4 regions of the Hoskinsella mucinilytica genome follow, and region 1 is predicted to be linked to each of the others. Evidence: predicted binding sites of a transcription regulator. Region 1 holds the regulator's gene; each other region holds the start of a gene.
The links. The regulator Rex, encoded in region 1, represses fermentation and respiration genes when NADH is low (regulators of the CRP and FNR family bind a similar motif). The targets are predictions, from matches to a motif close to GTGAANNNNTTCAC.
Positions count from the first base shown of each region.

Region 2: the regulator Rex is predicted to act here: its motif matches at 5,852-5,865, upstream of gap (type I glyceraldehyde-3-phosphate dehydrogenase).
Region 3: the regulator Rex is predicted to act here: its motif matches at 1,248-1,261, upstream of UGRO018_RS11485 (acetyl-CoA C-acetyltransferase).
Region 4: the regulator Rex is predicted to act here: its motif matches at 1,940-1,953, upstream of UGRO018_RS12990 (NAD(P)H-hydrate dehydratase).

Region 1 covers NZ_JBEQZJ010000012.1:3,715-11,742, reverse strand. The annotation lists gene abc-f (ribosomal protection-like ABC-F family protein) at 1-1,793, opposite strand, end outside; gene UGRO018_RS05560 (N-acetylmuramoyl-L-alanine amidase) at 1,814-3,130, opposite strand; gene UGRO018_RS05555 (LicD family protein) at 3,145-3,954, opposite strand; gene asnS (asparagine--tRNA ligase) at 4,109-5,494, opposite strand; gene UGRO018_RS05545 (redox-sensing transcriptional repressor Rex) at 5,821-6,450, opposite strand; gene tsaD (tRNA (adenosine(37)-N6)-threonylcarbamoyltransferase complex transferase subunit TsaD) at 6,594-7,628, opposite strand; gene rimI (ribosomal protein S18-alanine N-acetyltransferase) at 7,625-8,028, opposite strand, start outside.
Region 2 covers NZ_JBEQZJ010000026.1:42,528-50,555, forward strand. The annotation lists gene UGRO018_RS10745 (hypothetical protein) at 1-53, opposite strand, end outside; gene nusG (transcription termination/antitermination protein NusG) at 120-686, opposite strand; gene secE (preprotein translocase subunit SecE) at 697-873, opposite strand; gene rpmG (50S ribosomal protein L33) at 886-1,035, opposite strand; gene UGRO018_RS10765 (sigma-70 family RNA polymerase sigma factor) at 1,102-1,689, opposite strand; gene rlmB (23S rRNA (guanosine(2251)-2'-O)-methyltransferase RlmB) at 1,711-2,433, opposite strand; gene UGRO018_RS10775 (Mini-ribonuclease 3) at 2,430-2,819, opposite strand; gene cysS (cysteine--tRNA ligase) at 2,819-4,153, opposite strand; T-box leader at 4,195-4,387, opposite strand; gene UGRO018_RS10785 (hypothetical protein) at 4,430-4,609, opposite strand; gene gap (type I glyceraldehyde-3-phosphate dehydrogenase) at 4,779-5,792, opposite strand; gene UGRO018_RS10795 (esterase/lipase family protein) at 6,053-7,399, opposite strand; gene UGRO018_RS10800 (ATP-dependent Clp protease proteolytic subunit) at 7,517-8,028, shown strand, end outside.
Region 3 covers NZ_JBEQZJ010000029.1:11,291-19,318, reverse strand. The annotation lists gene UGRO018_RS11490 (acyl-CoA dehydrogenase) at 1-1,082, opposite strand, end outside; gene UGRO018_RS11485 (acetyl-CoA C-acetyltransferase) at 1,379-2,587, shown strand; gene UGRO018_RS11480 (acetyl-CoA C-acetyltransferase) at 2,778-3,983, shown strand; gene UGRO018_RS11475 (hypothetical protein) at 4,043-4,576, opposite strand; gene pcp (pyroglutamyl-peptidase I) at 4,576-5,220, opposite strand; gene UGRO018_RS11465 (DUF979 domain-containing protein) at 5,241-6,194, opposite strand; gene UGRO018_RS11460 (DUF969 domain-containing protein) at 6,194-6,880, opposite strand; gene feoB (ferrous iron transport protein B) at 7,133-8,028, opposite strand, start outside.
Region 4 covers NZ_JBEQZJ010000035.1:34,235-42,262, reverse strand. The annotation lists gene UGRO018_RS13000 (type III pantothenate kinase) at 1-643, opposite strand, end outside; gene coaBC (bifunctional phosphopantothenoylcysteine decarboxylase/phosphopantothenate--cysteine ligase CoaBC) at 637-1,848, opposite strand; gene UGRO018_RS12990 (NAD(P)H-hydrate dehydratase) at 2,054-3,589, shown strand; gene UGRO018_RS12985 (AAA family ATPase) at 3,717-5,591, shown strand; gene hflX (GTPase HflX) at 5,618-6,856, opposite strand; gene asrC (sulfite reductase subunit C) at 6,982-7,986, opposite strand.

The DNA.
Region 1 (8,028 bases):
TCATTATGGACCTCATCGATCTTTGCATCTAATGCATCCATTTTCTTTACATCGTGATAATATTCAGGATCAAAACGTAATTCTCTTAATTCTTCTAGTTCAGCTTCTTTGACCTCGATTTTCTTTTCCAGCTTACTGATTTCCTTACCATAATTGATTGGTTTTTTCAAAGTTACATCTTGCTTGACTTCTTTAAGAGCTGTCGTTGGTATTGGCTCAGAATGTGTATATTCACTATAAGTCAAAGGATAGTATGTCGCTTTTCCATCATCTATAACCAGTATTGCTGTCGCAAGCTTACTGATAAAATAACGATCATGACTCACGAATAACATCGTTCCCTCATATTCACTTAAAGAGTCCTCCAATGCCTCCTTACCAATCAAATCAAGATGATTGGTAGGCTCATCCATCATTAGGAAATTTGGATGAGATAACATCAGCTTCACAAAGCTTAAACGGACCTTCTCTCCACCTGAAAGACAATCTACCGTTTTGAATACATCATCTCCGCTAAATAGGAAGCACCCTAAAGCAGTACGAATTTCAGTGCGATTTAAATCAGGAAAATCTTTCCATACTTCCTCTAACACGGTATTGTTAGAATCAAATTGAGCAAGTTCCTGATCAAAATAACCGATTTCTATTTGATGCCCTAACAAAAAGCCTCCGGATAATGGTGGTATTTGTTGCATCAAAGTTTTCATTAGGGTAGATTTTCCCTTCCCGTTTGGACCAATGATAGCTACCTTTTGCCCTTGAAGGATTTCTAAATCCACACAACATAGGGGCTGATCATAACCAATACAAAGTTGTTTTACCTCAAGGACACGTTTTCCACCACGTACTTTCGGTGTAAATCTTGCTTTGAAAGTTTTCTCATCACTTTTTGGATCTTCAATTCGATCCATTCGATCTAGATATTTGATCTTGCTTTGCGCAAAAGCAGCCTTATTTTTCTTGTAACGGAATTTTTCAATTAGTTCCTCCATACGCTGGATTTCTTTTTGTTGCCTTGCATATGCACTTTTTTGCTGTTCGAGATCGCTTTTTTTCGTATTCATATAATTGGTATAATTACCGGGATATCTACGCATAACACCATATTCGATTTCATAAACGACATCCACTACATCATCTAAGAACATACGATCATGTGAAACTAATACAACGGCTTTGGGATATCGTTTTACGTAGCCTTCTAACCATTCAATCGTGTCGATATCCAAATGATTGGTAGGCTCATCTAATAAAAGGATATCCGGTTTACTTAATAATAGCTTCACAAATGCCAGTCTGGTTTTCTGTCCCCCGCTAAAGGTAGAAACGCTACGCTTTAAATCAGCTTCTTGAAACCCAAACTTTGTGAATATCGTCATCATTTCACTATGATAAGTATAACCACCCATTTCTTCAAAACGCTGTTGAAGATTGGCATAGCGATTCATATTTTCCTCAGAAGGATGTTCACTCATTTGTTGTGTGGAAAGCTCAAGTTGCTTTCCTAACTCTTTTACCTTATCAAAGGCATGTTCTAATTCATCTTCTACAAGGGCATCTTCATTTGAAAATGTTGTCTGTGCAAGATAACCGATGGTAAGACCACTCTCCGCATGGATCTCACCTTTATCTAACGGCTCGATCTGTGCAATCACCTTTAATAAGGTTGTTTTACCACAGCCATTTCTACCCACGATCGCTATCTTTTCATTATTTCTGATTTCAAACTGAATATCTTCAAATATGGTATCTGCGCCATATTGCTTTGTACCCTTATGAATCTGATATTTCATCATCATCACCTGCTTTTTCTTTATTCATTGATTACATTAATACCAAGTGCAAAGGCTTTTGCACAAGATGTTACAATTTCCTTTCGATGCTGTTTCCAATTGGTAGCATCTGATTGATTTGTGATATATCCAAAATCAATTTCAATTGCTTGCATACCATCCGCATTCACAAAACTTTTATTTTCTGTTTTACTAGTTTCAGAATATCTACCGGCCTGTGTAGCTCTTCCACCGCTTTCTCTAAGATTTAAATTCACATCATAAATCAACTCATTATCTAAACTTCCTGCGATAAGATTACTTGAATAAACACCTGGCCAACTATAATCATTATAAAATAACGCATTCGCTTCAACAACATCATCTGCTTGTGTCATATGATACATCATATTTCTTGCCAAAGTTGGACTACTATAATTAGAATGCTGTAAGATCATGCCCTTTGTATCAGTAGTGGATACATCTACATTAAACCGTAAGAAAAGATAATACTTGGCATGCTTTTGGTATCCTTTTGCTAGACGTCCTTCATCTCCATAAGTCGCTATGACTTCATCCTTATCGCTTTTGGTAATTTCTACACGTAATCCATAGGACTCTAGTTCTTTTTTCATTAACTCTGCTGCTTCATACATTTCATCGTTTTCTATTAATCCATTGGCCTCATTGCCTTTATCCGGTATGGATTGAATATCCACATTCATGCCATAAGGATCGATCAAGACATCAATTTGATCTGAATCCGGCTCTTTGCTACTGACATTCAAAAACATATAGTTATGATCCATCGTGATATCTTGATCCGCAAGAAGATCAGCATCCGCTATGATAGATACATCATGCACCATACCATCACGAGCTACAGTAGAAAATAGATGTTCCTTCGGCTTTTCTGAGAAAACCACACGTTTTTTCACAAGATTATCAATGATGCTTACTTCATAATATCCATCTTTTATATCCTGTAATACTATTTTCTGATCTGCTGTATCACCTAACGTCATGGTAACTTCACTATCATCACAAACATTATGTAAGACAACGGATTTTCCTGATAATGTATCCTTATTTAAAGGTGAATAGCTTTTTTCATACAAACCAAGGGATTCTCCATAATATACATAATCGCTTATTGTTACGATATCCGCACTTTTTTTATTTAAAACAGATGCAGTTTTCTCTGGTGTAAATCCGCATACAGTAAATGTTTCCTTCTCCTCTTTGGTTTTGAAAAAAATAGAAGAACCGGCATAAATGAGTAGTACACATAAGAAAATGATTGGAATTGCGATATTCCATTTGATGCGATAATTACGTTTTCTTGGAGCATATGCCATGTTCTTGTCCTCCTTTACAATTCAATATCTTTGATATGTTTCGGTGCTTGTGCTGATTTGGGAGGATAGCTCATATAATTGGCACCTACCTCCGCATTCAGCATAAAAGATGGGTCTTTAGGCACCGGTAACATGGTATCCTCAAATTTCATATATTGTGTTGGAAATATACTTTCATAAGGATAAACAACAGGATGGAAAAAGGAATTAAAGGTCCATGTAAGATCATAACCAACCATTGGTGTTGACGCATTGATGCTACCATATTTTTTGGCATTACGTACAAACCGCTTTTTCAAAGGAAGCGGATTGATATGTAAATTCTCAAATAATGCAATCAATACCATCAATAACCCATTTCTACATCTCCAATATACATCCTTATATTGTTTTTCACTTACATGATCTACAATGAAAACATCAATAAAAATACCATCAGAATCTTTGCATTTATTCTTTAATAAAAAATTCGCCTCTTGACAATAGGTTCCCTTTAAACGAATTTTCATTGGTGGGATCAATACATTATATTCCTTATGCGTTTCAAAGCTTTGTACGATATACTTATCACCAAGTTGATCCACGACCTTTAAAAAGCGCTCATAATCTTCTCGCATCATACCGATATCCGCATCATCATCCCATGGAATAAATCCTTCATGACGTACTGCACCCAATGCACTACCACCTGTTAACCAATAAGGAATATCATTGTTTTTACAAACTTCATCTATATCTTTCAGCATTTCTAACAATACCTTCTGAAGTTGTCGTACTGTTATGACACTGCCATCATGTTTCTCTTTTAGTATATATTCTTTCACATTAATCACCAGTATATATTATAGAAGAAAAAAAGAAGATACTCAATCTTTTTCAAGGAATATCACAAATTTGAAAGATTTTCATGAATTTTCCCAGGAAATAATTACAAAACTTGTGAAAAAGCCACCAATCATTCGATTAGCAGCTTCTATTTTAATACAATAAATTTCTTGGTGTACGTGGGAACGGTTCAACATCTCTGATATTTTGAATACCTGTTAGATACATCAGCATACGATCAAAGCCAAGTCCAAAGCCTGCATGTTTACAGCCTCCATATCTTCTAAGATCCATATACCATTGTAAAGAATCGTTTTCCATACCCATTTCTTTCATACGTGCTTCTAAAATATCATAACGCTCTTCCCTTTGACTTCCACCAACCAATTCTCCTACGCCTGGAACTAGTAAGTCACAAGCAGCTACGGTTTTACCATCTTCATTGACACGCATATAGAATGCTTTGATATCCTTTGGATAATCAATTAAGAATACAGGTCCATTGACTACTTTCTCACATAAGTAACGCTCATGTTCACTTTGTAGATCCATACCCCATTCAATCTTGTTATTTTCGAATTTCACATCGGCTTTTTTCAATTCCTCGATTGCCTGTGTATATGTCATACGTTTAAATTCACTATTCATCACTTTCGTAATACGATCGATACATTCTTTATCAATCATAGAATTAAAGAAATTCATTTCTTCAGGGGCATTGTCTAACACATACTGAATACAATATTTGATCATATCCTCAATCAGATTCATATCATCATCCAGATCAGCAAACGCTATCTCTGGTTCGATCATCCAAAATTCAGAAGCATGACGTGTTGTATTTGAGTTTTCTGCACGGAAGGTTGGCCCAAAGGTATATACATCACGGAACGCCATTGCGAAGGCTTCTACATGAAGCTGACCGGATACAGTCAAAGAAGCATGCTTTCCAAAGAAATCTTCTTCATAGTTAGTATCTTCTCTTGTTGTAACCGTGAATGTTTCACCGGCACCCTCTGCATCATTTCCAGTAATTACTGGAGTGTGTACATAGACAAAGCCTTGATCTTGGAAAAATTCATGGATTGCCATAGATAGCACGGAACGCAAACGGAATACCGCATAGAACGTATTTGCACGAGGACGAAGATGAGCGATTTCACGCAAATATTCAAAGCTATGACGTTTTTTCTGTAATGGATAGTCACGATCACAATCGCCCTCTAATACAACTTCCGTAACTTGTATTTCGAATGGCTGTTTTCCTTCCGGTGTCAATTTTAATTTACCGGTAACCGTGATTGCCGCTCCTGTTGGATACTTTTCTACTTCCGCAAAATTCTTTAATTCTTGCATATAAACGAGTTGTGCATTACGGAAATAAGTACCGTCGTTTAATTCGATAAAGCCTAGTTTTCCACTACATCGATTCGTTCTGATCCAACCCTGTAGTAGGACATATTCCATACTGTCAAGTTCTACATGTGAACCACTTAATACGATTTCATATAATTCACGAATTGTCATAAATTCAAACATCATAATTCCTCCTTTTGTAAAAAAAAGCGTTCCTATACAGGAACGCTTATCATCAGCGCAGTGCCATCCTGATTCCCTGTATTAAAACATACAGAGCATCTTAATTCATCCATAACGTCGGATATACGAAGCTGTCTACTGTTAGTTCTCCAGCTTTGCTTCACAGGTGTTCTCCATAAGGATTTTGTTCTGTCTTTCACCAATTACAGAATCGCTTTTCTCAAAACTCACTTATATCGTCCTGTTTCTACGCATTTTTTCAAGTTTTTCTAACTCTTGTATAGATGATATCACAATTACTTCCTTTATGACAAGCTTTTTTTTGATTAATGAGAGACACTCAGTTTATTTGTTTCAAATACCAGCTCTTGAATGGAAGAAACAACATCAACACTTTTTAATACGACACCTTTTGGTATCTGAATATGCTCATGTGTAAAATCTACCAAACCGATAATACCACAAGCAATCAATCGATCGACCGTTTGTTGAATATTTTCACTGATCGCCAAGATTGCGATACGACAACCATCAGGTACTCTTTGTTCTAGCTCACTGATGTCATAAACGGGGATACCGAAACGAACGCCTTGACGATCTGGATTGATATCGAATGCACATGTGATTTCACCTACGACATAATCCCATTTATTATATTTCATCAAGGCACGGCCCATATTACCTGCACCGACCAAAATGATTTTCTCATCAAAATCCATGCCTAATTCTTGATTGAATATTTCAATCAAGCGATTGACATCATAGCCATAACCTTGTTTTCCCAGATTTCCAAGAAAAGAAAAATCACGACGAATCGTCGTTGGTTCAATATTTACAACGCTTGCCAATTCCTTCGACATGATGCGCTCTACACCAGAGCTTTTTAATTTACGTAGTGCTTTAAGATAAACAGGATAACGCTGCAATGTTGCCTTTGGTACGTTCTTTTCACTCATGTTGATCACCTATGAGTTAGTATACCACGATTTTTCTTATTTGTGAATAAATTAATAAGTTTAACATGCAAAAACATATCCGTTTGATACAAGATCATATCCGATAGTAGCATGAAACAAGGTATTGATTCGGTCAAAGGATTTTATAAATGTGAAACCTTTTCATCATTTTCTAATTCTATTCCAGGATCTGCTGTCAAATCAAAATCACCACGCACGCCATGTTGGTAAGCAATGGTACCTGCCACAGCAATCATTGCCGCATTATCCGTACAACAAGATAGTGGTGGAATAATAAATTCAACATCAGAGAATTCTTTGGTTAGATCCTCACTTACTTTTTGACGCAAACAAGAATTTGCGGCAACACCACCGGCCAATACCATTTGTAATGGTTGATATTGTTTTAATGCAATTCTAGCTCTTAATAAAAGTGCTTCAAACGCTGTTTCTTGATAAGAAGCTGCAAGATCTGCTGGAACAAATGGTTCATTTTTTCGCTTACTACGATCGATAAATTGTAATACGCTACTTTTCAAACCACTAAAAGAAAAATCTAATTCATTTTCTGTTTTGGGTTTTGCAAGCGTATAAACGGCTTTGCCTTCCTTTGCCAATTTATCCACATAAACGCCTCCAGGATATGGAAGACCAAGTACACGACCTACCTTATCGCCAGCCTCACCGATTGCATCATCCTGTGTCGTTCCCAAAATTTCAAAGCTCCATTCATCCTTCATATAGACCAATTCAGTATGTCCACCGGATACCACTAACGCCAATAAAGGAAACTTCAGATCAGCAATCAATGCATTTGCATATATATGACCTGCGATATGATGCACTGGAACCAATGGTTTCTGGTATGCCCATGCCAAAGTTTTCGCAGCTTGTACACCTACATGAAGACATCCTACTAAACCAGGCCCTTGGGTTACTGCGATAGCATCCATATCCTCTACTTGCATTTCTGCCTTTTTTAAGGCCTCTTCGATTACCATCGAAATATTTTCCACATGGATACGGCTTGCGACTTCCGGGATGACTCCACCAAAATCCTTATGGACATCGATTTGTGTCGCAACGATGTTTGCCAATACTTCTTTTCCATTTTTTACGATGGCAACTGCAGTCTCATCACAGCTAGACTCAATTGCCAATATATAGGTATCTTTCATTCACAATTTCCTCCTAAGGCCTTAACCAGAACGTAAGCATCTTCGCCATTATCCTGATAATACCTTTTTCGTGTGTTTACATTGATAAAATCATAAGCGGCATATAGTTTTTGAGCACTTTGATTAGATACACGTACTTCCAGAGATATCGTTTCACATCCCTTTTCTTGTGCATCTTGAATCATTTGATCCATCATCAAACGTGCATAACGTTTCCCTCGATAAGGAGGTAACACTGCAATTTTCGCAAGTTGACAAACATCAAAAGTGATCCAAAAGTCAATATATCCAAGTATGATTCCATCCTGTTCTAACACATATAATAATGCATAATCATTTTCCTCAAGTTCATATAAATATTGCTTTTCATTCCAAGGCATAGGAAAGCATTCTGCATCTA
Region 2 (8,028 bases), on a different contig from region 1:
ATCAGAAGTATGACACCAGCTAGTGCAAGGATCAATCCGATCCTTTGTTTCATGTTTATCACTTCCTGAAACTACTATACAAGCTTGAGATAGAGAAAATTGTCAAAAAAAAGAAGAATCTATTTAGATTCTTCCAATAAATCGATTTTTTCAAGATCTCCATATCCAAAATCTGTCGGAGTTTCTCTTCCAAACAAGATAGTAAGAACAGTCGCAGTCTGATTTTCATCATCCAATGCTTCTACTGTACCTTCTACATTCGCAAAAGCTCCACTCAATACACGCACACGATCTCCAACTTCAAAGTCAACCTGAACTTTACGTTCGCTCATACCAAGGCGACGCAGGATAGACTCCATTTCTTCTTCAGCTACCGGGAATGGTTTTGCACCACCACCACTAGAGCCGATAAATCCTGTAACACCTGGGGTATTACGTACAATGTACCATGCTTCATCGGTCATGATCATTTCTACGAATAAATATCCACTAAACAAGTTTGTTGTCTTTTCTACTTCTTTTCCATTTTTATATTCGATTTCTTTTTCTTCTGCTACAACGATACGGAACAGATAATCCTGTAATCCCATCGTTTCAATACGACGCTGTAAATTTTCTTTTACACGGTTTTCATGCCCTGCATAAGTGTTTACAACATACCATTCTTTTCTTATTTCCTGTGCCATAAAATCCTCCTTACATTCCAATTAATGAAAGGAAACCTGAAGATAAAACCTGACATAAGAAAAAGAATAGAGCTAAAATTACTGTGAATACGACAACAGTCATACTGTCTCTTGCCAAATCTTTCATTTTCGGCCAGCGGATTCTTTTTGCTTCTGTCATGATACCATTCATACTAAACCATTTCATTCAGATCACTCCTTATTTTGTTTCCTTGTGAATCGTGTGTTTTCCACATTTTGGACAGAATTTTTTTAATTCGATCCTTTCGGTATGTGTTTTTTTATTTTTTGTCGTTGTATAATTTCGAGAAAGACATTCGGTGCATGTCAATATTACTTTATCAGTCATAAAAACACCTCTTTTTCGTGCTTATTAACTTTATCATAATATCACTCGATAGTCAATCAAACTTTCCTAAGAATTCTTGCGTCTCCGTATCTTTCTCAATGTATTATCCACTTTTTTCTTAGTAATACCAAGCTCATCCGCTATGTGCTGATAACTACCACCTAAACTTCTTAATCTGAAAATTTCAAGTTCTAACTCATTTAATCCTTCTTTGACTTTTTCAACATTTTGATATAGCCCCGGACAATGATCTTCCTCTATTCGGCAATGATCCTCAACAATATCCAAAAGGGTATAGGTTCCTTTATGATCCTCAATTTGCATATCCAAACTAAGACAATACAAATCCTTTCTTGCGTTGTACGTATTCATCGCACGAAGCATATCAATTGCCGTATGCTTTAAAATATTGAAATAATAATGATGAAAAGAGGATTGTTCCGTTTTGTATTCCTCGATAGCTTCATAAAGTTTTACCAATGCAAGCTGATAGAAATCTTCCATATCCTGATAACGATTTCTTCTTCTCAAATGAGAACGAAGCAACTGATAAATTTCTCCACGGTATTTTTCCATTAGATAATGGAATGCTTGTTCATTCCTTTGCCGTGCCATATATATAAGTTCATTATCATTCAATTTTTCTATCTGCATGTATCTTCCCTCACTCTTTCTTTATAGTGGATGTCTAGAATTATAAATTTGATATAACAATATGCCGCATGCAACACTTGCATTCAAACTAGTAACACTACCCTCCATAGGAAGTCTCACACAATAATCGCAGTTTTTACTAACCAACGAGCTGATTCCGAATCCTTCAGATCCTATAACCAGTACAAGTGGTACGTCATATTGCCCTTCTCGATAATCTCTAGAATTTTCTAAATCTGCCCCAACGATCCAGAAACCTTGTTTTTTTAAATATTTAATTGCCTGAGTTAAATTGGTAACCATACTAACTTTTACCGTATCAATGGCTCCTGTGCTAACCTTCGCTACTGTCGGTGTCAGTTTTACATTTCGATGTTTTCCGATTATGACACCATCTACTCCCACACAATCACATGTCCTTAAGATAGCACCTAGATTATGTGGATCCTCTAAGCCATCTAACAAAACAAATAATGGCATTTTTCCTTTAGGAACACTCGTTAATAATTCATCTAATTCATAAGTCTTATAATCATCTATTTTGGCAGCGACTCCCTGATGATTGCCTTCTAACATTGCATCCATTTTTTTTCTTCCCATAACCTTAAGTGGAATCTGGTTTGCTTTGATCATGCTAGTTAGCTCAGGATCCTTAATACCATCGGCCATGATGATTTCATAAATTTTTTTTTGATCTTTCAAAAGTTGTCTTACAACATTTTTTCCATATACATATTGCGTCATTTATGATATTCTCCAATCTCTTTGATTGCTTCCCAAAGCTCTTTCAGACGTGCTTCTTGATGAGTCAAATATAAGTATCCAAACACTGCTTCCAACCCTGTAGAAAGCCGATACGCCTGTACTGAAGCATTTTTTGCTTTACTGGAAATATTCGTATTTCTTCCTCTTAATACGATACTCCATTCATCTTCGGTAAAAAAATTCTGCTCCTTCAACGTTGTTAAGAACCATGCTTGTGCATTGGCACTTACCCAAGCCACACTTTTCTTTTGAAGTACATCCGGCTTTTGATATCCCTTAGAAAGTAACATTTCTCTAACATACAAAGACATCAAAGCATCCCCAATATAAGCAAGAGATGTCCCATTGTATTCCATCACTTCCATTAAAGAATGCCTCTGTTTATCAACTCATTACGATATTGATCTGCAGTTTCAAAGTCTTTTTCCTTCACAGCAGCTCTCCATTTATGGTGTAACTCTTTATCTTCTTCACTTAATGTTAAGCGTGGTATTTCAATTCCCAGTATTTCCATCATCTTCTCAATAGAACGTGTTTGCATGGATAATTTTTCAAAATTCACTTCACGTTGTCGAATTGTCTGATTCAATGCCTTTACTGCTTCAAACACTGCCGCAAATGCATTTGGTGTATTCAAATCATCTTGTAATGCATCCATAAACGGTTCCATCAAAGATGCATCAAAAGTATCCGTCATTGTAACATCTGCCAAAGCAAGTTTTAAATAAGCCTGTTTCAAGGATGTTGTTACCTTACTTAATTCTTTTGTTGCTGTATCGATTGCTTCTTCATTGATATTTAAAGGACTGCGATAATGTGTTCCAAGCATCAACCAACGTAAAACATTTCCACCGATCTTTTCAATCATATCCTTAGCCCAAATAACATTGCCAAGTGATTTACTCATTTTTTCTCCGTCAATATTCACCATGCCATTATGGATCCAATAGTTCGCAATCGCTGTTTCATACGCAGCTCTGCTTTGTGCGATTTCATTTTCATGATGTGGAAATTTCAGATCCATTCCACCACCATGGATGTCGATCAAGTTTCCATCAAACTCTTGATTGATCATCACGACACATTCCGTATGCCATCCAGGTCTTCCCACTGACCAAGGACTTTCCCATTGGATTCCTGTTTCTGTACGTTTCCATAAAGTAAAGTCTAATGGATTTTCTTTCTTACTATTTTCATCAATTCTTGCCCCGACCATCAAATCATCAATCTGTTGGTGAGAAAGATTTCCATACTCCTTCACACTATTGACACGGAAATAAACATCTCCGTCGATTTCATATGCATTTCCCTTATCCACAAGCAATTTGATAAAATCAATGATGGCATCCATCGTATCTGTTACTTTTGGCGCTGCATCAGGCATCATTGCATGTAATGACAAACGGTCTTTATTATAAGCATCAATAAATTTTTCTGTCACTTCTTTTTCACTGATTCCACATTCCATCGCAACTTTAATGATCTTATCATCCACATCTGTATAGTTTGATACCATTTTCACTTGATATCCAAGTGCTTGAAAAGTTCGTTTTAAAGTATCAAAAACCACAATGGGTCTGGCATTTCCTATATGAGGATAGTTATATACGGTAGGTCCACAAACATACATATTGACCTCACCTTCACGTAGCGGTTTAAATTCTTCAATTTTCTGATCCATACTGTTAAATAGTTTCACATTTATTCCTCCTTACATTTACAAATAAAAAAAGCATATTACGTAAAGACGCTTAACGCGCGGTTCCACTTTACTTGAAAAATGCTTTCCACTCTACACGTTAACGCCGTATTACGTATTTTTCTACTTATCGAAAAATCCCTAAAAGGTGCATTCAGCTCTTCGCTTTCGCTTTCACCATCACCGAAATCGCTGTACTTGATGAGCCTACTTATCCTTTGTCTTCAGTTTCTATTTTAATACTATATCAAATTACCGTTTCATTTTCAATCGTTTCTATTTTTTTTCGTCTTTCTTTTCTTCTAATTCCTTGCTGATGGACGCAAATTGTGTAAGAAGACTTTCATCTAAACCACTGGCTTTTAGATTATCCACATAAACTGCATCTAAATCATCCATAACATCTAACCCATTATTTCCTTCATCATTTGTATTAAGCTTTGTTTTTAATGCCATAGTCTCACCTCTTAGTTTCTGTTGTTAGTTTACACCAGTTTTATCCTTTTGAAAACCCCTATGCTTATGCTTTTTTCATTCTTTAAAATTATTTTCTAACAGAGTGTATCCTATCAATTGAAAAAAAAGCTGGATATTATATCCAGCTTAAACACTTACGTTTCTTGAATTAAGCTAATTCAGAGAAATATTTGATTGTTCTAACCATCTGGCTAGTGTAAGAGTTTTCGTTGTCATACCAAGAAACAACCTGAACCTGAGTATTTCCGTCTTCCATTTCGATAGCCATAGTCTGAGTAGCATCGAATAAAGAACCGTAACGCATACCGATGATATCGCTTGAAACGATTTCGTCAGTGTTGTATCCGAATGATTCATCAGCAGCAGCTTTCATAGCAGCGTTGATTTCGTCAACTGTAACTTTTCCTTTTACTACAGCAACTAAGATAGTTGTTGATCCTGTAGGAGTTGGAACACGCTGAGCAGAACCGATTAATTTACCGTTCAATTCAGGAATTACCAAACCGATTGCTTTTGCAGCACCAGTTGAGTTAGGTACGATATTAACTGCAGCAGCACGAGAACGACGTAAGTCACCTTTTCTCTGAGGTCCATCAAGAGTCATCTGGTCACCAGTGTATGCGTGAATTGTAGACATGATACCACTCTGGATTGGTGCTAATTTGTTCAATGCGTTAGCCATAGGTGCTAAGCAGTTTGTTGTACAAGAAGCAGCAGAGATTACTGTATCTTCTGGTTTCAAGATATTGTGGTTTACGTTGAATACTACTGTAGGAAGATCATTTCCTGCAGGTGCAGAAATAACAACTTTACGAGCTCCAGCTTCGATGTGAGCGCTAGCTTTAGCTTTAGATGTATAAAATCCTGTACATTCTAATACTACGTCTACTCCTAATTCTCCCCAAGGCAAGTTTTTAGCATCTGCTTCAGCATAGATAGTGATTTCTTTTCCATCAACTGTGATTGAGTTTTCACCAGCTACAACTGTGTCAGCTTTTTCGTATCTTCCCTGAGAAGAGTCGTATTTTAATAAGTGAGCCAACATTTTAGGAGAAGTTAAATCGTTGATTGCAACTACTTCGTATCCCTCAGCTCCGAACATTTGTCTGAATGCAAGACGTCCAATACGTCCAAATCCATTAATAGCAACTTTTACTGTCATCTTCAAAGTCCTCCTTTTAACCTCTTTTATTATACGTACTTCCTACACAATTGTCAATTGAGAATTATTTCACGATACCCTTTTTTTACAATTTTTTTGTAAAAATCTGTCACTTATTTCCATTCTTTGAGCGAACGTTCATAAAACATATTTTTATGCTCTATAAGCCCATAAAATAAGCTCATTCTTCTCTTATGTTTGTAAGCGTTCCCAATCAAAGGCGTTATCTCACACATTATTTCCCGGGTAATCTTACCCATTTAATACCCCATATCCTTTAAATCTTTTACAATCTCTACGTAGGTTTCAATCACATTGAAGCCAGGGTAATCCTCTCTTGTTAAATCAATGATATTACCATGACTGATTCCCTTAAACCTTGTATTGGTAAATGTCTTCCTGAACCTTCCCCATTTTGCACTTTCTTCACTTACTAAACCATCATTGTTTCCATCAACGAAGCGAATAAACAAATAAGGTATCGTCAATAAAAGATGAGAACATGCATGATGCATTAAGCTCATATAGCTTTGATAATACACATTGGTATCATTTTGAACTTCTTGATTGAATTGCTTTGCCCAAACGGTTGAAAATTGATGTGTTGCAGTATAAAAATCAGGATTTGTATCACCCATTTTCAAAAACGCTTGATCAAATACCTTAGCTAAGGCATGATACCATGTATCAGGTACTACCCGAATCAATACATCTACAAATTTACAACCATGATGAGGTGTGGAAATCGTAGTTAAAGAAGCAACATGATTCCCCATATGTTCTTTACTGATGGTATATCGAGCATCTAATCCACCTTTTGAATGTGCAATTATATTTACTTTATCACAATGTTGTTCCTCACAAATTTCATATATTCTTTTTTTAATATCTTTTGCATTATCCTTCACGGTCGCAAAAGCCTCTTGGTTTCCATAATATATGATTGCTCCGTTTCGTACCAGCTCTTTAGGGATCCTTCCCCAATAATTCACATATTTCAAATCTCGAAAGCCTACTCCGTGTAATAGCAACAAAGGATACTTTGTTTGGCAGACATTACATTCTGCCCTTTGCTTTCTTACATCTATCATGATCATTTCGTGGTCATATTCCTCATATGCCTTTCTTCGCAAATAGATCATAATTGGTAAATGTATCACAGGTAGGAACAGAAAAAACCAAAGTAATCCTCGTTTCACGATACGAAGACGTTTACTGACAAGAAAAATCTCAAATGCGCCAAACAAGAACAGTATGTATTGAAAAAACAACATCCAAATCATATCGGTATAATACCAAACATCAGCTTCATATCGATGTAATAGTAATATATATAGAAAACATTGTATCATTGCTAACCAAAATGCTTCCCCAATCAATCGTCTTCCTTGCATCAATACTCGCAATCTTTTATTCTTTTGTTTAAGTCCTTTCAACAATGTCACTATCATCCATAAGACTATAACCACAAGAAAAAGGCATAGAACGCCCCAACCTGTCATAGTTTTTGTAGATGTCCAATGCTGATAAATGCTATGAATACATAAAATGGCATGTGATACCAATAACAAAAAAAATATCTTTATCCCTTGTTTTATCTTCTTCATCTTATCCCTCTTTTTCTACTTATAGTATCATATATTGCATTTTTATCAAATAACTTTTCTATATTTCATGTATTAGAAATGCCACTATGTGCATACTCTTATACAGGAGGGACAGCCATGGTTATCGTACCAACGATTATTGAAAGAAATGCAAATACAGAGCGTGTTTATGATTTATATTCTTGTTTATTAAAGGAAAGGATCATCATATTAACAGGGGAGATCGATGATGCTATGGCATCCAGTATCACTGCACAGCTATTATATTTATCTTCTCAGAGTAAAGACCCCATTCAAATGTATATCAATTCACCTGGCGGTAGTGTAACAGCCGGATTAGCCATCTATGATATCATGAATGTGATCCCATGTGAAGTCGCAACCATTTGTATGGGAATTTGTGCCAGTATGGCCGCTGTTCTATTATGTGCAGGCACTATGGGTAAACGAAGTGCACTTGCCAATAGTGAGATCATGATTCATCAGCCGTTAGGCGGTATGCAAGGACAGGCAAGCGATATGGAAATCGCCGCAAAACACATGCAGTTGATCAAACAAAAACTGTATAATATATTAAGTGAGCACACACATCAAGAAATCCAAACGATCCAACACGATTGTGATCGTGA
Region 3 (8,028 bases), on a different contig from region 1:
ATTTCTGTGATCTTAGCATCACGGAACATTCTTTCTACTGGGTAATCACGAGTATAACCATATCCACCCATCAATTGGATAGCTTTTGTTGTTACTTCCATAGCAACTTCTGCAGCGAATAATTTTGCTTCTGCAGCTAAATAAGTATAAGGCTGACCTTTTTCTTTTGCCATTGCAGCTTGGTAAACCAATAGTCTTGCAGCATCAGTTTTTACCTGCATATCAGCAAGTTGGAACTGTGTATTCTGGAATTTTGCAATAGGACGACCGAACTGTTTACGTGATTTCACATAAGGAACAACTTCATCGATTGCACCCTGTGCAATACCAAGAGCTTGAGCAGCAATACCAATACGTCCACCATCTAGTGTAGTCATGGCAACCTTAAAGCCTTTACCTTCCTGACCTAATAACTGATCTTTAGAAAGACGTACATTATTGAAGATCAATTCACTTGTTGCACTACCACGAATACCTAATTTCTTTTCGTGCTGTCCAACAGTAAATCCAGGTGTACCTTTATCTACGATAAATGCAGAGATACCATGTGTTCCCTTTGTCTTGTCTGTCATAGCGAAGATGACATATACATCTGCTTCACCAGCATTTGTGATAAAGATTTTTGTACCATTTAAGATATAATCATCCCCATCTTTTACTGCAGTTGTCTGCTGACCAGCAGCATCAGTACCTGCATTAGGTTCTGTCAAACCGAATGCTGCCAATTTTTTTCCACTGCATAAATCAGGCAGATATCTGTTTTTCTGTTCTTCTGTACCATATGCGAAGATTGGCCATGTTCCTAAAGATGTATGAGCAGATAATACTACACCAGTTGTTGCACATTTCTTACTCAATTCTTCTACTGCAAGGATGTAGCACAGGTAATCAGCACCTGCTCCGCCGTATTCTCTTGGGAATGGAATACCAAGCATCTTGCATTCTCTCATCTTTTCAACGTTTTCACGTGGGAAACGTTCGTCTTCGTCGACTTCTGCTGCAAGAGGTTTTACATCTTTTTCAGCAAACTCAGCGAATAGCTTCTTCATCATTTGTTGTTGTTCTGTTAACATGAAGTCCATAAGTGTTCTCCTCTCCTTAATTTTCTTGAACAATAGGATTTCCTTTTTCAGCCAATTTTTGGCATATCGGGCGTTATCCTTGACAGATAAGCGCAATCCTACCTTTAATTTTAGAACTATTTTTTCTTCACGTCAATAACTTTGTTATTTTTTTAACAATTATTTGAGGATTTTTTCACAAGTTCATTTTTCTTGTTTCTTCACGAGTAATTCTTGCTTGTGAATTTTTTATTTAGTGGGTTGACATTCCTTCGATTACCCCTTACACTGAAACAAAAGAAAGTGAGGAATATTTTATGAAAAAAGCATATATCGTTGCCGCTAAGCGTAGTGCCATCGGCAGTTTTATGGGAGGTTTGACCAATGTCAACCTTGTGAATTTAGGTGCAACCGTATTAAAAGAAGCCATTTCACAAGCAGGCATCGCTCCTGAAACCATCGATGAAGTCATCGTAGGAAATGTCATCGCCGCAGGTCTTGGTCAAAACATCGGACGTCAAGTCAGTATTGCCGCAGGTGTCCCGGTCGAAGTTTGTGCACAAAGCATTAATATGTTATGTGGCTCTGGTTTAAAAGCCGTTATGGAAGCAACCATGAGGATCCAATGTGGATTTGGTGATATCTTTGTCGCTGGTGGTGTAGAATCCATGACCAACGCTCCTTATCTTGTTCCTAGCAAAGTTCGTAACGGTGTAAAGATGGGAGATCTTACTATGGTTGATGCGATGCTACATGATGGTTTGACCGATGGTATGTATGATATTCATATGGGAGTCACTGCCGATAATATTGCGAAAAAATACGGCATTACAAGAGAGGAACAAGATGCATTCGCATTTGCATCTCAACAAAAAGCAATCGCAGCCATCGATAGTGGACGTTTCAAAGACGAAATCGTTCCTGTAGAGGTTCCTGGCAAAAAAGGAAGTGTTACGATCTTTGATACCGATGAACATCCGAATCGTACTTCTACACCTGAGAAAATGGCAAAACTTCGCCCTGCCTTTACACCTGATGGAACTGTTACTGCAGCCAATGCATCCGGAATCAATGATGGTGCAAGTTTCACAATCATCGCCAGTGAAGATGCAATAGAAAAGTACAATTTAACTCCACTTGCTGAAGTCATCGGCTTTGGTCAAGGTGGCGTTGATCCACGTGTGATGGGATTAGGTCCAACACCTGCTATTTTAAATGCCCTTCGTTATGCGAACATGAGCATTGAAGACATGCAATTGGTAGAATTAAATGAAGCCTTTGCAGCTCAATCTCTTGGTGTCATTCACGAATTAGAAGAAGCTACTGGTATGGATCGCCAAGCTTTCCTGGAAAAAACAAATGTCAATGGTGGGGCCATTGCTTTGGGTCATCCTGTCGGTGCTTCAGGCAATCGTATTTTAGTTACCCTATTGCATGAAATGCAAAAACGTGATCTCAAGGTCGGTCTTGCTTCTCTATGTATCGGTGGAGGACAAGGAGCGGCTGTCATCATCAAACGACCTTAACCGAAAACAACAAGGGAATGGAATGCTCCAATTCCCTTTTCTTTCGTGAAAAATGGGAAATATTAAACTTTTTGCACTTAATAATTTTTTCACAAGTGGTTGACAAAAGGCCTACTTTCCTTTATCATGTTTCTGTATGGGTCAGGCGATCCCTGACCATCAAAAAAAGAAAGAAAGACAGGTAGAGAAAATGAAAAAAACGTATGTAGTCAGCGCAAAACGTAGCGCAATCGGTAGTTTTCTTGGATCTTTGACAACTGTAAAAGCAGTTGACTTAGGTGCCACAGTTGTAAAAGCGTTGTTGGAAGATGCTCATGTAGCTCCAGAAAACGTTGATGAATTACTTTGCGGTAATGTATTAAGTGCTGGATTGGGGCAGAATATCGGTCGTCAGGTCAGCTTAGCTGCTGGTATTCCTGAATCTGTATGTGCTCACTCCGTGAACATGGTTTGTGGTTCTGGTTTAAGAACTGTAATGGAAGGCGTTATGTCTATCCAGACCGGATTCAACGACATCGTTGTTGCTGGTGGTGTAGAATCTATGTCCGGTGCTCCTTATTTAATCCCTGCAAATACTCGTACAGGAAATAAAATGGGAGACTTCAAAGTAGTAGACCACATGATCTATGATGCTTTGACTGATGCAATGAACGGAATTCACATGGGTGTTACTGCTGAAAATATTGCAGCTAAATATGGTATCACTCGTGAAATGCAAGATGAATTCGGATATGCTTCTCAGCAGAAAGCAATCGCTGCAGTTGACAGCGGACGCTTCAAAGATGAAATCGTTCCTGTTGAAGTAAAATTACGTAAAGAAACGATCACATTTGATACAGATGAACACCCTAACCGTAAATCAACTCCAGAAAAAATGGCTAAATTACGTCCAGCATTTATCAAAGATGGTACTGTTACAGCAGCCAATGCTTCAGGAATCAATGATGGTGCAAGCTTTGTGTTATTAGCAAGTGAAGATGCAGTTGCAAAATACAACCTTACTCCAATCTGTGAAGTTGTCGGTATCGGTCAAGGTGGTGTTGATCCATTGACTATGGGTCTTGGTCCTACTCCTGCAATTCGCAATGCATTGAACTATGCAGGTTTGAAATTAGATGAAATTGAATTGGTTGAATTAAACGAAGCATTCGCTGCTCAGTCATTAGGTGTTATCCACGAATTGGTAGAAGAACATGGTATCGATCGTGAAGCATTCTTAGCAAAAACAAACGTAAATGGTGGAGCTATCGCTCTTGGTCACCCTGTAGGTGCTTCTGGTAACCGTATTTTAGTTACATTGATTCACGAAATGATCAAACGTGATGCAAAAACAGGTCTTGCTTCTCTATGTATTGGTGGAGGACAAGGAACAGCTGTTATCGTTAAACGTCCTTAATCTTGAAAAGCTGCCGGATTACCTGCAGCTTTTTTTATTTCTATAAAGATAAACTCACATCATCCTTGTGAGTTTTTCTTTGTTTCTTTCTTTTGTATAAAGAAATATAATTCCATAACCATTTTTGTTGATTTTCGGAATTTTCTTCTTCGATAATGATACAATTCCATATCCTCAAACGGTGATGCGCTGACATATCCATGCAACTTTAACCATTTGGTATAAAACTGTTTTCGAATTCCAGCAACCCTATAAGATAATGTCATTTGTGACCCTACACGCACCTTGACCTTTGCCATACAAGTACCTTTTGAAAGAACGATATATTGCATTGGATCTTCTGATTTATCTATGAAATGAACCTCATCCCCCATAAAACAATCAAATTCCCCATTGTCTTTTTTCGAAAATGTGATAAGTGCTGTGTGTACCGGATGACATAAATGCGTTATCCTTGTTTTCATGGTTGCATAGTCTTTCGCAAGCTTTTGTGCATCCTTGAACATGGTTGTTTCACACACCGTTTTTTTCAAACCAAGAAATATACGATCTTCTTTCAGTTCTATGACTTCACAATTCAATTGCTTTGACATTAGTGCGTTGTACCACCCTGTATCACGATATCCTCATCGTTTTCAATAATCGCTTCAATTGCAAGTTTCAATCCTTCAGCGATCATCGTGATTGGCATACTTGGTGTACTTGCACTTAACATAGCAGCTTGACTGGTATCATAAGGCACATGAACAAAACCACCACGGATATTTAGGTATTTCTTATCGATCATATATAACAAGGAATACATTACATCATTACAAACATATGTACCAGCACTATAAGAAACCGCCGCAGGAATACCATGATCCTTTAATTTCTGTACCATTGCTTTCACGGGATGTTTACTAAAATACGCAGTATCTCCATCTTCCGCAATTTTTTCATTCAATGGTTGTTTTCCTAAATTATCCGGAATTCTTGCATCTTTAAAGTTGATTCCGACAAATTCAGGAGTGATATGTGTTCTTCCACCTGCTTGCCCAACACATAATACAATGTCAGGATGATATACTTCAATTGCCGTTTCAACTGCTTTTGGCGCATCATCAAACACTGTAGGAATCTCGATTTTAATAACTTGAGCACCTAGAATTTCATCTGGTAATGCCTTCACCGCTTCATAAGCAGGATTGATGCTCTCACCACCAAATGGATCAAATCCGGTTACCAATACTTTCATAAATAATCCTCACTTTCTAATTAACTCATCATGATCATATAACAGATTTGAAATACCAACATGATCAAAGCAATCAATACCTGTTTTTTGATTACTAGGTTTTTATCCTTCATTTCTAAAATAGCTACAGGCACGATATTGAAGTTTGCTGCCATCGGCGTACATAAGGTTCCACAGAATCCACATGTTAACGCAAGACTTCCTATCAATACAGGATCAGCTCCCAAAGCCAAAACAAACGGAGCACCGATTCCAACGGTCATTACCGTAATTGCCGCAAAAGCATTGCCCATGATCATGGTAAACAATGCCATGCCAACGGCATACACAATGATTCCAACGGTCACATTCCCTTCAGGAATGACATTAGATACCATGCTACTGATAACTTCTCCAACACCTGCTGCTGTAAATATCGCACCTAATGCAGCTAAAAGTATCGGAAGCATTGACAATGGACCTACGATATCCAACATTCTTCTCGCATCATTCATAAAAACCTTCGGTTTATTTTTACGGGAGTATCCCATCAAAATAAGAACAGCCAATAAAACACCGACACCAATTCCAACCAAAGAATTGATATCTGTCCATAAGGCAAATATCAAAGCAAATACCCCAATACATAAAGCTGGGATGAATATTTTCATACCTATTTTTTGGAAGTTTTGTTCCATCTCTTCTAGTTTCGGTACATCCATGATTCCTGTACCTACCTGTTTTAATATCGCTGGAAGTACCATCACGATTACAAGAATACCTGTCCATAATGGCGCAATCCATTTCCCCAGAATAAACAATAGTCCTAAAGTACACCAAAAGATGGCACTTCCTATATTTTTTTCATTCTCTTTATCCATTAGATTTTTTATTCCTGTATAAAACGCAACCAAACCGATGATGATATATAACATTTCTAATAACTTATTGCTTAGCGTTACATCTGCGCTTTGGAAGAACTCTAAAACATTCATTATAGTTCCTCCTGTTTTTTATCATATTGTTTCATTAGTTTTTTATTGGTTACATAATAATAAATCATCGCCACCAGTGTTGCGACTATGGCGACAGGAATTTGTACTTTTGCCAAATCGATCAACTCTACTGCATAGCCAAGATCCTTCAACGTTCCTTGTACCAAAAGCATTCCGCTTCCTCCGACAAACAACACTTGACCGAAAAACCAAGTTACATTTTCCATACCAGCTGCCATACCTTTGACCTGTTCCAAATGATCCTCACTGATTTTGATCCCTTCTTTTTCTACAGCAGCACTTGCCATTGGCATTACAATTGGCCTCACAAATCCAGCAACGCCACCAAAACCGACATTAAATGCCGCAAAGATAACACGGAAAACACCATAGATGCCCAATACCAACCCTGCAGATGCATTTTTGAATTTTCCCATTAAGGCCGCAGCTGCCTGCTTTAATCCATTACGTTCCAACGTTCCAGTTACGACCATTACGATAATGAAAATACACATACTTCGATTTGATACAAAGCTATTTCCTAACGTTTCAAGAAACATTGTGATATCCATACCACCAACCAATGCAGTCACGATTGCCGCAACCATAATAATCAAAATGGAATCCAATTTCATGGCAAAGCCAATGATAACGATCAGGATTCCCAATAATTTGATATACTCCATAACATCCATCCTTCCTTTTATTTATCATCTCAGCATCCATCTGAAATGCATCCCTTACGTATTCTTTATCTTAAAGCATGCACCATAATTGATAAATCATACCATTCTTTTCTATGAATCACATTTCTATTTTGCATGATAAAAATCAGAAATGAATGCTAAAATATGTATCATTATACTAGAATTTGATCAGCGTTTCAATTTATATCATTTGCACTCAGAAAAAAGGCTATCGTTTTCACGATAACCTAATCACAGAAAGAATTGTGCTATGAAATGAACACTCATACAAAGTATGACACCCAAGACTGTCGGAATCAAGAAGGATAGCATTGTCCATTTGAAACTTTTTGTTTCTTTTTTGATCGTCAATAACGTAGTAGCACATGGAAAGTGTACAAGACAAAATAGCATAGTACATATCGCCGTTACCCAAGTCCAACCGTTGTCTATAAAGAGTGTTTTCAAAACACTTAAATCACTGATATCATTCATGGAGCCACTGGCCATATAAGCCATGATCATGATCGGAACAACGATCTCATTTGCCGGAAAGCCAAGTAAGAAAGCCAATAAAATGACACCATCCAATCCCATCAGTCTTGCGAATGGATCTAGAAAATTTGAAATCATTGCAAGCAACGTTACATCCTGTATCGTAACATTTGCCAATAACCATATGATCGCCCCTGCAGGAATTGCAACTGAAATCGCACGTCCGAGTACAAATAAGGTTCGATCAAAAATAGAACGGACAATCACTTTTCCAAACTGTGGCCTACGATACGGTGGCAGTTCTAAGGTAAAACTGCTTGGTATTCCTTTTAATAGTGTCTTGCTTAACATCTTGGATACCAAAAACGTAAGCATGATACCAAACAAGATAACACCGGTAAGCAGAAGTGTAGATAATACCCCATCCCAAGGAGCAAGCCATGCACCGGCAAAAAACATAGTGATGAGTGCGATCAGCGTGGGAAATCTTCCATTACAAGGGATGAAAACATTTGTGATGATAGCAATTAAACGCTCTCTTTGCGAGTCTATGATCCTTGCTCCGCTGACTCCTACCGCATTACATCCAAAGCCCATACAGATGGTCAAAGCTTGTTTTCCACACGTACATGCTTTTTGAAAAAAGCCATCTA
Region 4 (8,028 bases), on a different contig from region 1:
TATTTACACCAAGTTCTTTTTTAAATTGTTTGATGATGTATTCACTTTGGCCAATGTAACCATAAACAACACCGGCTTGCATACTGGTCGTTGTATTTTTACAAAGTACAGTTTTTGGCTTTTTGATTTCTATTTCTGGAAGTTTTGCTGCCTGTGTCCACATTGCTTGAGCACCGGTTTCGATACCGAAGGTGATTGCGCCATATTCAAAGTTTCCATGTTCATCGACATAATCAAAGGTGGTAGCGGTACCAAAATCTACAACAAGACAAGGTCCTCCATATTCATAGAAAGCTCCGGCTGCATCAACGATACGATCTGCACCTACAGCTTTAGGATTTTCGGCTTTTACACTAATTCCTGTTTTAATGCCAGGTCCTACAACGATAGGTTCACAATGCATATATTTACGAATGCTGTTTAAAAAGGAATGCATGATCTTAGGAACTACACTGGATACGATAACATCTTTGATATCACTACTTTCGATTTTACTTGCTTGTAAAAAATTCATAAGCATGAATCCATATTCATCGCTTGTACGTTTCATTTTCGTCGTTAGGCGATAATTCCCAAGCAGCTTATTATCCTTATAAATACCCATCGTGATATTTGTATTTCCGATATCAATAACAACTAGCATGCTGAGGCCCCTTTCTTTTCCTTCATGATGTCATAAAGGTGATGTAGAATTGTTTTACCTAACTCATATTTACTCATTTTTTCAAGTGTTTCAATGGAATCTTTTTGAATGATGGTAGCGACATTGGTGTCTGTTTGAAAACCTGCGCCCTCAACCTTTAAATTATTTGCGATGATCATATCACAATTCTTTTTGGTTAGCTTTTCTTTGGCATTTTCAATTAAATTTTGAGTTTCCATCGCAAAACCACAAATAACCTGATCTTCTTTTTTATGTTCACCAAGATAAGCAAGGATATCAGGATTTTTAACAAATTTGATTTCTAAGGTATCTCCTTGCTTCTTGATTTTATTTTCTGCGATAATTTGAGGGCGATAATCACCTACGGCAGCTGCTTTGATCACGATATCCATATCCTTATAGTGTTCTTTGACTGCAGTAAACATATCATTTGCACTGACAATCGGAACCACATGAACATCTGATGGAGCAGTGATAGAAACAGGACCACTGATCAAAGTAACCTCTGCACCCATGTTTCTTGCGGCTCTTGCGATTTCATATCCCATTTTCCCGGAAGAATGGTTGGTGATATAGCGAACCGGATCCAAAGCCTCTTGTGTTGGTCCGGCAGTAATCAAAATCTTTTTCCCTTTGAATAGATCCTCTTCTTGAAGGATGTTTTCAATTCTTTCTTCGATATAAGAAATATCCGCAAGCTTTCCTTTACCGGAATCGCCACAGGCTAGGTATCCTACTTCAGGAGAAATGATATCATATCCCAAATGGATACATTCTTTTATATTTCTTTGTGTAACAGGATTTTCAAACATTTGTGTATTCATTGCAGGAGCGATCACTTTTCTACAATTTGCTGCTAGAAAGGTGGTTGTAAGCATATCATCCGCAATTCCATGAACAATTTTTGCGATTACATTTGCACTTGCGGGAACAATTACAAAGATATCTGCTCGTTTCGCTATGGATATATGCTTTACGCTACGGTCCGCAACTTTTTCAAAAGTGGAAACCATGACATTGTGTTTTGTGAGTGATTCAAAGGTCAAAGGAGAAATGAATTCTGTGGCGTTCTTTGTCATAATGACTTCCACATCATATCCTTTTTTGATCAGATTGCTACAAAGCTGTGCGCTTTTGAAAGCAGCAATACCGCCAGTGACCCCTAATACAACAGTTTTTTTCATATTTACCTCCCAAGGAATCCTACTCCCAGTTAAGTCGTCTATTATTATAACGCATGTGGTTCTTGACCACAATAGTTTAGATATGAAAAATGAGAAAAATTTCACAAGTAAGATTACCTAGCTTCTTCTTCACCATTTTCCCTTGTATTTGAAACTATGGCGTATATAATAAAAGTAGAGATTATCATAGAAAGGAAAGGTTACTATGAAAATTATCAATACAAGTGATATGCGTAAAATGGACGAAACAGCCATGAAGGAATATCATATACCGGGTGTTGTGTTAATGGAGCATGCGGCAATGGCTGTAAAAAAGCATGTAGAAGAAAGCATAGAGAAAGATCAATCGATTTTTATTCTTTGTGGACCGGGTAATAACGGAGGGGATGGTTTTGCCTTAGCTCGTTTATTAAAACAAGACGGATATCATCATATCCGGATACTTTGTAATGTACCATTTGAGAAAATGAGTCATGATGAAAAGATTTTTGCGGCAATTGCTGGTAGTTATCAAATACCGATTTATCAAAGTGAAGATTTAGATGAAATCAATCCTATGATAAAAGAAGCTGATATTGTGATAGATGCTTTATTCGGTACTGGATTATCAAGAAAGATCGAAGGTTTCTATGATAAATTAATTGCTTCTTTGAATGTTATGAAAAAATATGTGATCAGTATTGATATTGCAAGCGGTATTCATGGGGATAGCGGTGATATCATGGGTTGTGCCATACAAGCTTCTAAAACAGTAAGCTTTGAATGCTATAAGCCGGGCAATGTTTTATATCCAGGCAGTGCTTATTGTGGAGATGTCGTTGTTGAAAGCATTGGCATGCCACAAGAAATCTTAGACCACACATCGGGTTGCGTCGTACTTGATGATGAACTCATAGCTTCTTATTTGCCTAAGCGTCACTCTCATAGCAATAAATCAAGTTATGGCAAGGCATTGATCATAGGTGGTAGTGCACAAATGCATGGGGCAGTTACCATGTGTGCCAAAGCTGCTTTAACTAGTGGTATTGGTACCTTGACCATTGCTGTACCTTCTTGTATTCATGGTATTTTAGCAAGTAAGATGGAAGAATGTATGTTACTTCCACTACCGGATCAGGATGGTGTGTTTTCTATTCAAGCCGCAGAAGCTTTAAGTGAGAAATTAAATCAATATGACTTTGTGACCATAGGCAATGGTATGGGAAGAAATGAAGGGACACAAAAGTTGGTTCAATTGATATTATCCAGTTCTCTTCCTTGTATTTTAGATGGAGATGCAATTTATGCAGTCGGAAAGCATCCTGAATGGTTGAATCGAGCAGCACCACTTATCCTTACACCACATCCAAAAGAGATGAGTTACCTTTGTGGAAAATCAGTAGCGGAAATCATAAAAAATGCAAGTACGATCATCAAAGAATTCTTAAAACGATATCCTAATATCACATTGATATATAAGGATGAACATACCATAATTGAGAGAGGACAAAAGCGTTTTATGAATTTAGCCGGTAACAATGCTCTCGCAAAAGGGGGAAGTGGAGATGTGTTATGTGGTATGTTAACGGGATTGTATGGGCAAAGCAAAGATCCTTTGCAAAGTGCTTGTTGTGCAGTGTATGTACATGCTCGATGCGCAGATGAATTGATCAAAGAAAAGGATTATAATAGTATACTGGCTAGTGATATCATTTCGATATCTTCTAGAATTTATCAAGAATTAAGAAATCGTGGTAAGTAGATCAGCGTTGATAGGGTAGCTAAGGCTATCCTTTTTTTCTTTAAAATATACATTTTAATAGGATGGACAAAAATGAGCTATATGATAGAATTACTTTGGATAGTTGATTATGAAAGGAGGAATGGATATGGAAGATGTGAATTTGCGGAAATTAGAGGAACATTTCATTCAGCATACTTATGAAGGTCAGCATTATGGTATCAAAGCAATCGATGTGGAAGAATCGATGAAGCAATTATATAAATTGTTAAAGCAATATCAGATTACACGATATGATATTCAAATTCATGTAAGGCATGATAGAAAGCACATAAAGATTGCCTTTGATGTTGATTCATTTGATAAGGTAGAAGAACCAAGTAAAGCGTATCATATACCTAAAAAAATACCAATAGGCATCGATCGTTATACAGAATTAACATCCGGTTATTATTATGTAGATAAAACAGAAATGATCAAAAGCTTTCTTGATTCGGGAGATCTGGTTACTTTGATTACCAGACCTAGAAGATTTGGGAAAACGTTGAACTTATCTATGATGGCAGAATTTTTTGATATAACAAAGGATAATAGCACCTTATTTGAAGGTACCTTTATATCTTATACGGATTATATGAAATATCGAAATAGCTATCCTGTGATTTTTATATCCTTTAAAGATTGTAAGGGAGAAAAGCGTCATATGTGTCAGAAGATTTATTGGACATTGTGGAATGTGTTTGAACAATTTACCAAACAACTCAATCAATTGGATGATGAATCCAAAATGGAGTTCATAGAGCTTCGTAACATCATCAAACAAAAGAGAAGAGAAACAATTGATTTAGATATTGGAAGTGAGGCACTCTTATTGCTTTGTAAGATGTACTACCACATTTATCAAAAACCTGTGATCTTATTGATTGATGAATATGATACGCCTTTTATGTCAGCTTATACTGGTGGATATTATGATAAGGTAAAAGATTTTTTAAGTGATATGCTTTCCTGTACATTAAAAGGAAATCCTTATTTATATCGAGCAGTGTTAACGGGTTGTCAAAGGATTGCCAAGGAAAATATTTTTTCCGGTTTAAATAATTTGGAAGTATGCAGTCTTCAAGATGAACAATATGCGAATTGTTTTGGCTTTACAGAAGCGGAGACAAGAAAGCTTCTTCAGTATTATGGTAAGGATCTAAATGAAGAAGTAAAGGCAATGTATGATGGTTATCATATCGGTAGTTATGAGCTATATAATCCTTGGTCGATCTTGAATTATGCGAAAAAGGGAAGGCTTGCTTCTTATTGGGTGAATACAGGAAGTCATCAAATGTTGAAACAATGGTTGGAAGATGCACCCCAAAGCTTTTTTGATCAAATGCGAACATTACTAGAGGATCGATCTATTGATATCGTTTGTAATTTAGTGGAATGTTACTATCAGAATAAGAAAACCTCACAAATATGGGCACAATTGATCCATGCAGGATATCTTACCATTGATGAGGTAAAAGGAAATCATTATTATAAGATACGTATTGTCAATAAGGAAGTAAAAGAAGAGCTAGTTAGTATCTTACATGATTGTTTTGGTGTAGATGATAGCATCATGAGAGAAGTATCCAATGCATTACTTGAAGGAAATAAGGAACTATTTCAAGAGAAATATGAAACAGTACTAAGAGATATGATGAGCTATCATGATTTGAAAGATGAAAATAGCTATCGTATCTTAATGTTATGTGTGTGCAGCTTTATGAGCAAAGAGTATGAATTACTAAGTAATAAGGAAACAGGGTATGGAAGAGCTGATATTTATTTGAAATCTAAAAAAGGACAAAAGGATATTGTCATAGAATTAAAACATCGCAAACAGATCAAAGGGAATCAAGATTTGAAGAAGTTGGCTTTTAGAGCCATACAACAAATAGAAGAACATCATTATGCGAAAGGAAAGCGTGCAATAGCTATCGGAATTGCACATAGTGGAAAAAGATGTGAAATCGTTTGGAAGGAATAAATAAAAGAGAATGATGTTACATTCTCTTAAGTTAAAATATAAGATTCATATTTTTTTAAAAGCTCTTGAGTCAGTTTGATTTTGATATGCATTCCATCTTCTTGATCATCACGCTGTAATATTCTTCCTTTTCTCAACAATTCGTTTAGATGGATCGATGCATGATATGGTAAAAGTAATTCTACTTCTAATTCATTAGGATATAGATGAGCATGAATCAGGTCAAAGAGCTCTTCGAAACCGATCCCTTCTTTTGCACTCATATAGATTTCATGTTCTTGATGTGAGGGATAGGTAAAAGATGTAAGATCACACTTATTATAAACAGTGATCATCGGAATATGAGATGCGTCAATTTCTTTTAATGTCTTTTGTGTGATTTGCATTTGTTTATAAAATTGGGGAGAGCTGGCATCTACGATTTGTAGAAGTAAAGAAGCGTATTTTACTTCTTCTAAGGTAGAGTGAAACGCTTTGATCAAGGAATGCGGAAGTTCATTCACAAAACCAACCGTATCACTTAATAAAAATTCGTCTTGATTTGGTGTTTTTATTTGACGAATAGAGGTATCAAGGGTCGCAAATAACATATCCTTTTCCAATACTTTTTTATCATCTTTACTAGCGCATAAAGATAACATGGCATTCATCATCGTTGATTTTCCGGCATTGGTATAACCGACCAAAGATACCAAGGGAAGATCAGATTTCTGTCTGGCTTTTCGTTGTGTCATTCTTTCATTTTCTACTTTTTTTAATTCACGATTGACTTCCGATATCCTGGCTTTGATCCTTCTTCGATCAAGCTCTAATTGTTTTTCACCGGCACCTTTATTTTTGCCACTGCCACTTTGTCTACCAAGTTGTGTATTGGCGCCGATCAATCTGGGTAACAACTTGGATAGGGAAGCTTGTTCCACTTGTAGTCGTGCAACTCGTGTAGTAGCACGTTGTTCAAATATTGCAAGAATCAATTCTGTACGATCCATAACAGGTATCATGAATTGTTCCTCTAGGTTTCTTATTTGTAAGGGGGTTAAGTCATGATCAAAGATGACACATTCTATGGTATCGTGAGAAGAAAGAAATGCTTGTATTTCTTCACATTTCCCTTTTCCTATATAAGTACGAAAACTGATTTCTTTTAACGTTTGGGTAAAGCTTTCAATAAGTTCCATATCACAAGCTTTGATAAGTTCTAAAAATTCCTCTTGTTCTTCAGATATGCATTCTGTGTTTGCGAAAACGGCTGCGACTTGTTTCATAGATGACCTCCTATCTATGTTGTAGTATATACGAAAGTTGTATTCTTATTGATTTTCTTTATCATCATATCATATCTTAAAATAAAAAAACATGAAAAAAGGCCGCTAAATCAGCAGCCTGATTTCTATTTTACAGGTTTTACATGAATCCTTCCTCGATATTCGGTTTCCGCAAAATACAGATTTTCAGCAATCTTTGCTTCCGGATTCAAGGTAACTCCATCTAACATCATTTCTTTAAATTTCTCGTATCCGGCCATATCGATCAAGTGACCACCATGCAAATAACGAGGTTCCCCTTTTAATACTTCTTTGGAGAAGCTTTGCCAATTCCGAATGATGGCAAGTACGACCTCTTCGCTTAGAAAATCCGCAAAGGTCTTTCCCATACGAGGATATTGTTTTCCTGTACGACCACCGATCAAGATACGATAATAGGGTTTTGGACTTCGTTGCATTGCGCCTGTTGGACAAACTAAAGTACATTCTCCACAACCAACACAACAACAAGTATCTTTTTCTACTCTTCCATTGACAAGACTTAATACTCTGGTAGCATGATGTTCACATGCTTTGACACAACTACCGCAACCGATACATAAATCGGGATGATAGACAGGTTTTGTCAGACCGATGATGCCGAAATCATTGAAATGTCCTTTTGCACAATCATTTGGGCATCCTGCAACACTGACCTTGATATGGTAATGACTTGGAAATACCTCTTTTTCGATCTTTTTCGCCATATCTTGGGTATTGATATTCGCCTTAATACAATGTACACCACCAATACATGCCATGACATTACGAGCACCAATCGTCGGATAACCTGCATCTGTATTCATGACAACATCACAATCGTCAACTTCTACTTCCTCAAGATAAAGTTTCAATTCTTTATTTACTTCATCGATACGCTCATATTTGATGCCCGGAATCGCAAAGCATTGACGACTGGCGAAATGGAAGGTTCCATTGCCATACTCTTGAGCCAGATGTTGCACAAAGCTTAAATATTTTGCATCGATCAGACCACCGGGAACACGCATTTGTAACATGTATTCTCCTTTGACCTTGGATTGACGAAAACAATTGGTACGAAGTGCACCGATATTCATATCTTGTGACATAAGTTCTTCCTCCTAATCCATCAGTGTCTTTGCTTTGATATA